2 linked regions of the Pseudoxanthobacter soli DSM 19599 genome follow. The protein of the gene in region 2 interacts with the protein of the main gene of each other region in a pairwise test. Links are inferred from orthologs where the notes say so. Each region holds a gene or a part of one and is shown on either strand. Other genes may lie near its edges.

Region 1 (3,381 bases), on a different replicon or contig from region 2:
TTCCGCCGGCCAGCGCCGGCGGCTCGCTTTCGCCCGTCTGGTGGCGGTGCCGCGCCCGGTCTGGCTGATGGACGAGCCCACCGCCGCGCTCGACGCGGCTTCGGCCGCCCGCCTGGGCGCGCTGATGGCCGGGCATCTTGGTCGCGGGGGCATCGTCGTCGCCGCCACCCACGACAACCTGCCGGGCGTCGATCCCCTCCGGCTCGACCTGCCGGGGGACGCCGCATGACCGGCGGCATCCTCCCCGCCCTGTTCGCGCTCTACCGGCGCGACCTCGTGCTCGGCTTCCGGGTGGGCGGCGGCGCCCTCGTCGGCGTGCTGTTCTATCTCGCCGTGGTGGTGGCGATCCCGTTCGCCATCGGGCCGGACCTTGCGCTGCTGGCCCGGCTCGGTCCGGCGGTGCTCTGGATCGGGGCGTTGCTGGCCACGCTGCTCGGCCTCGACCGGCTGTTCCAAGCGGATCGCGACGACGGATCCCTCGACCTCCTCCTCATGGGCGAGGCGCCGTTGGGCCTCGTCGTGCTGGCGAAGGCGCTGGCGCACTGGACCGCGACTGGCCTACCGCTGGTCGCGGCAGTTCCCGTCCTCGGGCTGTTTCTCAATCTCGGGCCGGAGGCGATCGCGGCGAGCGCGCTCTGCCTTCTCGTCGGCACACCATCGCTCACGCTGATCGGTGCCATCGGCGCGGCACTGACGGCCGGCCTCGGCCGCGGTGGGCTGCTCATTCCGGTGCTGGTGCTGCCGCTCGCGGTTCCCGTGCTGATCTTCGGCATCGCCGCGACCACAGGGGCGTTCGGCGCCGCGGCCTTCTGGCCGCCGTTCCTGTTGCTGGTCGCGATCCTTCTCGTCGCCCTGGTGGCGGCGCCGGTCGCCGCCGCCGCCGCGCTCAGGGCCGGGGAAGGCTGATAGCGTTCAGAGCAGCCCTGCCGCCTCGATGATCAGGCGCACGTTGAGCACGATGATGATGAGAGCGGTGATGGCGGCGAGCGCCGTCATCCACAGCGGGGCGACGAACTCGCCCATCTTGCGCCGGTCCGCGGTGAACATCACCAGCGGGACCACGGCGAACGGCAGTTGCAGGCTCAGTACCACCTGGCTCAGGATGAGGAGATGCGCAGTGCCTTCGTCCCCGTAGATGATTGTCACGACGATGGCCGGCAGAATGGCGATGGCACGGGTAATGAGCCGCCGCAGCCACGGCGCCAGACGGATCGAGAGGAAGCCTTCCATCACGATCTGGCCGGCGAGCGTCGCGGTGACGGTGGAGTTGAGGCCGCAACACAGCAGTGCGATGGCGAACAGCGTGGGCGCGATGGCGGCGCCGAGCAGCGGCTGCAGCAGCGCATGGGCCTGGCCGAGTTCGGTGATGTCGAACTGGCCCCGGTCATGGAAGCTCGCCGCGGAGAGCACCAGGATCGAGGCGTTGACGAAGAACGCCACGCCGAGCGCGATCGAGGAATCCCACGTCGCGAACTTCAGCGACTCGCGCTTCTCGGCGGGCGTGTCTCCGAGCCTGCGAGTCATCAGGATGCCGGAGTGCAGATAGAGATTGTGCGGCATGACCGTCGCGCCGATGATGCCGAGCGCGAGATAGAGCATGCCGGGATTTGTGACGATCTCGGTGGTGGGCGCGAAGCCGCGGATGACGCTGCCCCAGTTCGGATCGGCAAGCCCGATCTGCACGATGAAGCACACCGCGATGACGCCGAGCATGGCGACGACGAACGCCTCGATCCAGCGGAACCCGACCGTCTGGAGGAACAGGATCAGCGCCACGTCGAGCGCGGTCAGCACCACGCCGATTTCAAGGGGAATGCCGAACAGCAGGTTGAGGCCGATCGCGGTGCCGATCACCTCGGCGAGGTCGGTGGCGCAGATCGCGAGCTCTGCGAGCAGCCAGAGCATGTAGCCGACCGGACGCGGAAAGGCATCGCGGCAGGCCTGCGCCAGATCGCGGCCGGTGGCGACTGCGACGCGGGCGCAAAGCGCCTGCAGCAGCATCGCCATCAGGCTCGACATCAGCACGACGACGAGCAGCGTCATGCCGTAGGCGGAGCCGCCGGCAAGCGAGGTCGCCCAGTTGCCGGGGTCCATGTAGCCGACCGCGACGAGATAGCCGGGGCCGGCGAACGCAGCGGCACGCCGCCACACCGACGCGCCGGCCCGGGGCGAGATGCTGCCGTGGACTTCAGGCAGCGAGAGCCCGGAGCGGGCGCGACGCCAGCCGGATTCCGCCGAAAGGGCCGAATTGGGTTCGTTCATCGATGCTCCCCGCGCGACTGGCCGGCGTGCCGACATACGACCGACCGTCGCCCCCTGACTTGAATTACGCATACAATTCCCGATGCCTCCGGCCACGCCGGCACGGAAAGGCATTGCGTTCATCCTGGACCGGCTGAGACCGGTGCACCTGAGGCGCAACGGCCTTTCATGGCCCATCAGCACTTAATGCGACTAATTTGCAAAACTAATGACAGCCTCTGACATTGTCGAGAGTTGCAGAGAAATTTTTGCGACTTATTCCGAATAAACGTATCGCCGAGAGGCTACGTTCCGGCGCGCACCCGGTTTCGCGCGAATTTCCGGCGTGCGCCGGATGGCGCCGCCGCCGGTGCGGACTTCCGCCGCCGGACGATGCAGACCGTTCCCTGTTTCCACCGCTTCCGCTCATGCTCTAGATTGGGTGGGTAACGAGCCTCGGAGCGGGCCGGGGGCGGCCGCGCCGCCATCCCGGACCGCAGCCGGGCGCCGGTTCGCAGAGCAGAAGCCATGCCGTTCGCATCCGCCGTCACGGACCTCGCCAATCCCGCCCGCTTTCTGGCGTTCACCGGGCGCGTGCTGCCGTGGCTCGCCGGCATCACGACGGTGGTGATGGCGGTCGGCCTTTGGGGGGCGCTGTTCGTGGCCCCGCCCGACTACCAGCAGGGCGAGACCGTCCGCATCATGTTCGTCCACGTGCCGTCCGCCTGGCTGGGCATGGCGGCCTATGTCGCGATGGCGGTTTCGGCGCTTGGTACGCTGGTGTGGCGGCATCCCCTCGCCGATGTCGCCGCGCGCGCGGCGGCCCCGCTCGGGGCCGCCTTCACCTTCCTCGCCCTCGTCACGGGGTCGCTGTGGGGAAAGCCGATGTGGGGCACGTGGTGGGTGTGGGACGCCCGCCTCACCTCGATGCTGGTGCTGTTCCTGATGTATCTCGGCCTGATTGCCTTGTGGCACGCCATCGAGGAGCCGGTCCGCGCCGGCCGCACAGCCGCTGTCCTGATCCTCGTCGGGGTCGTCAACATTCCCGTCATCAAGTTCTCGGTCGACTGGTGGAACACCCTGCACCAGCCCGCCAGCGTGTTCCGGATGGGCGGGCCGACGATCGATCCGTCGATCCTC
Region 2 (3,263 bases):
ACGATCACGCTGCCGACGCTGTCGGGTCCGATGCGCAGGGCATCGGCGACGGCGGGCGCCTGCAGGGTGCCGGAATTGAGCAGGGTGCCGTAGAGCCCGTGCATCTCCGCCGCCGCGCCGACGATCCCGGTGGCGATGACGGTGCCGGAATTGGTGAGCACGCCGTAGGTTTCGCCGCGGATGCCGACGCCGCCGTTGCCCGTCACCTGAACCGTGCCGGTATTGACAATGTCGTCGCCCTTGCGGCCGGAGAGCGCGGCCGCGTTATCGGCGTCGGATGTCAGCGCCCCGGTGTTGCGGATCGGATTGTAAATGCCGGGAATCGTGGCGATGTAGCCGTTGATGCCGTTCGAATCGATGTAGATGCCGACGACATTGTCGCCGTAGGCGGAGTTCGACGACACGACCTTGCCGGGGATGTCGATCTCGTACCAGCTCGTCTTGCCGAGGGCGTCGATGTGCATCACCGCCGGATGGACGGTGCCGTCGGCCGTGATCCAGTTGGCGACGAGATTGTATTCGCCAGACCGGCCGGCGCTCGTGATGCCCTCGAAATGGGTCGCGACCGCGCCGGGATGATCGTAGGTCTCATAGGTTCCGGTGGTGAGATCGTAGATATAGCCGTGCTCGGCGTGGAGCCCGCCGCCGACCATGATCTCCCCGTAACCGCCCGCGATCTTGTCGCCGTAGACGCCGTATGCGGTCGTGCTGATCGCACCGGGAATGTTGTTGGTGGTGTAGGTGCCGGTGTCGATATTGTAGATGAAGGCGTTTCCGGTCGCGAGGCGGGTGTCGTAATTGCCGACGACGAGATTGCCGAAGGTGCTGTGCGCGATCGTGTAGAACGTGCCGGGATCGGGATAGACGAGCGGCGTGATCCGCTGTCCGGCCGGCTGCGCGGCATCGTAGAGATAGCTGAGGTCGTAGGGCGCCGAGACCGTGGTCTGGTAGCTGCCGACGACGCGCAGGATGCCATCCGGCGTGCCGAAATTCGGGCCGTAGGGCGAGGAGCCGATCGCGCCGGGAAAGTTCGCGCCGTTCGGAGTGGGCTCCGGCATCGGCGACCAGGTCTGCGCCGCCATGTTGTAATAGAGGCCGCCGGTGTCGTCGGTGCCCGGGATGGTGTAGTTGCCGACGATATTGTCGCCCCGGATGCCGGTCAGGAAGGTCCCGTTCGATCCGAAATTGAGCGTCTGGTAGGTGGTGGGCGTTTCCGGCCGCGGCGATTCCGCCCGAGTTGCGGTTGCGACGCCTCCGAGACCGAGGCCGATGACGGCGAGCCTGCAGCCCCACCGCAACGGCGCCCCACCGTTGCAAGTCCGGTTTTCCATCTCATGTTCCCCCGCCTCATGGATGAGGCCAGGAAAGCCTATAGACGGTCGGGAACCTTGGCGATGGCGCTTTTTGCGTGCTCGCTCGCGAAAGGCGACGTCGCACCCGGCCTTGGGTGCGACAAATGAAAACAGCCGCGCCCAGTGGGCGCGGCCGTGTTCGTCGAACGGTATTCGGAACGCGATGGTGTCCGGGAAGCGATGGCGCCCTGGCGAAATGCCGGCGAAGCAACCGCGCTCTCAGCCCGCTGTCTCGTCCGCGGCCTTGGCAGTGGACTTCGGACCGCCCTTGGAGACGCCCACCAGCGCCGGGCGCAGCACGCGGTCGCCGATGACGAACCCCTCCTGAAGCACCTGAACGACGGTGCCGTTCGGAACCTCGGCGTTCGGAACCTCGAACATCGCCTGATGCAGGTTGGGATCGAACTTCTGACCGCTCGGTGCGATCTTGCGCACGCCGTGCTTCTCCAGCCCCTTCAGAAGCTCGCGCTCGGTGAGTTCCACACCGCTCAGCAGGTTGGTGAGCGCGCTGTCGGCCGCGGCCCGCGCCTCCGCCGGCAGCGCGTCGAGCGCCCGGCGCAGGTTGTCGCCGACGCTCAGCATGTCGCGGGCGAACGAGGCGATCGCATAGCGGCCCGCATCCTGCACCTCGCGCTCGGTGCGCCGGCGCAGGTTTTCCATCTCCGCCAGCGTGCGCAGCACCTGATCGCGCAGATTGTCGTTCTCGGCCTTCAGCGCCGCAACGGCGTCCGACGCGGCAGCCTGAGGCTGCTGCGCATCCTCGCTGCCCACGGCCTCGGCGGCCGGTTCGGTTTCCTGGGTCGGTTCGCGGCTTTCGGTCGTCATGTCGGTTCAGTCTGATCTCGGGATTGTTCGGATCTCGGGATACCCGTTCGCCGGCATCGGCGGACCGATACCGGCGATTACGTATCGGTCGTGGAGCCGGCGCCCGGGCGCCGGCCGTCCGGTCAGATCGCGCTCTTGATCCAGTCCTGAAGCTGCTGCTTCGGCAGGGCGCCGACCTTCGTGGCGGCGAGTTCGCCACCCTTGAAGACCATCAGCGTCGGAATCGAGCGCACGCCGTACTTGATCGCGGTCGCCTGATTCTCGTCCACGTTCAGCTTGGCGATGCGGACGGATCCTTCGAGGTTGGAGGCGATCTCCTCCAGCGCTGGCGCGATCATCTTGCACGGGCCGCACCACTCGGCCCAGAAATCGACGACGACCGGAACGTCCGCGTCGAGAACATCGGCCTTGAAGGACGTGTCGGTCACCTTGGTCGTGGCGGAGTCTGCGGCGGAAGCCATGTCGAACCTCATCTGTCGCGAACGCGACGTTCGGGGAACTGGGGCGCCGAGGCCGGGCGTGGCATCGGCGTCGGGTTCGGCTGGAACGTAGGAACTGCCCCCCCGCCCGTCAAGGTTGGCAGCGCCCGGCACCGGCCCGGAACCGGCGGGAAACGGCTTTTCCACCCCGCGAATTCGCCGTTGCGCACCGCCATCGGAGCCGCCATGGTCGGCGGAGGGTCGAGAGAACCGAGCGGACGCCGCGACGGCATCCCGGTTGCGTGCCGGCCCGTTGCCATCACACCGGACGACGATGACCAGACTGCACTTTTCGCTTCTCAATCTTCTCGCCATCGGCTTCGCCGCCGTCGTGGCCCTCGGCGTCGCGCTGTGGCTGCGCTACGGGCTGATCGACGTGACCGAGATCGCCCAGTCCTGCGAAGCCGGCGAGGCGTCGCTGCGCTGCACGGTGCGGATGGTGTTCAACCAGGGCTTCCGCACGGTGTTCCCGGGCATCGTCGCCGTGCTGATCGGCCTCTATACGCTCGTGCGCCCGAGCGTTTTCCTGTTCGGCGCCACGATCGTGGCCGCCGTGCTGTGCATCGTGCTGTTCAGCGCGTGGCCCGCGGGCCTCGCGTTCACGCTC

Evidence for each region.
Region 1: the proteins of grpE (region 2) and BUF17_RS07585 interact in binary tests that used the Escherichia coli proteins (3 or more experiments, as listed by UniProt). The link is inferred for Pseudoxanthobacter soli DSM 19599 from one-to-one orthologs.

The regions. Positions count from the first base shown.
Region 1 is NZ_FRXO01000002.1:718,985-722,365, reverse strand. Bases 88-2,935 are described here. They hold BUF17_RS07585 (Nramp family divalent metal transporter), read right to left. Parts: upstream 2,263-2,935; coding sequence 913-2,262; downstream 88-912. Other genes in these bases: BUF17_RS07580 (heme ABC transporter permease), read left to right, coding at 2,770-2,935; ccmB (heme exporter protein CcmB), read left to right, coding at 250-906; ccmA (heme ABC exporter ATP-binding protein CcmA), read left to right, coding at 88-229. In the rest of the region: more of ccmA, read left to right, coding at 1-87; more of BUF17_RS07580, read left to right, coding at 2,936-3,381. UniProt on the Escherichia coli protein: H(+)-stimulated, divalent metal cation uptake system. Involved in manganese and iron uptake. Can also transport cadmium, cobalt, zinc and to a lesser extent nickel and copper. Involved in response to reactive oxygen.
Region 2 is NZ_FRXO01000005.1:197,806-201,068, reverse strand. Bases 375-3,104 are described here. They hold grpE (nucleotide exchange factor GrpE), read right to left. Parts: upstream 2,178-3,104; coding sequence 1,572-2,177; downstream 375-1,571. Other genes in these bases: BUF17_RS13670 (hypothetical protein), read left to right, coding at 2,931-3,104; trxA (thioredoxin TrxA), read right to left, coding at 2,300-2,638; BUF17_RS13685 (autotransporter family protein), read right to left, coding at 375-1,331. In the rest of the region: more of BUF17_RS13685, read right to left, coding at 1-374; more of BUF17_RS13670, read left to right, coding at 3,105-3,263; BUF17_RS13665 (glycoside hydrolase family 17 protein), read right to left, coding at 3,256-3,263. UniProt on the Escherichia coli protein: Participates actively in the response to hyperosmotic and heat shock by preventing the aggregation of stress-denatured proteins, in association with DnaK and GrpE. It is the nucleotide exchange factor for DnaK and may function as a thermosensor.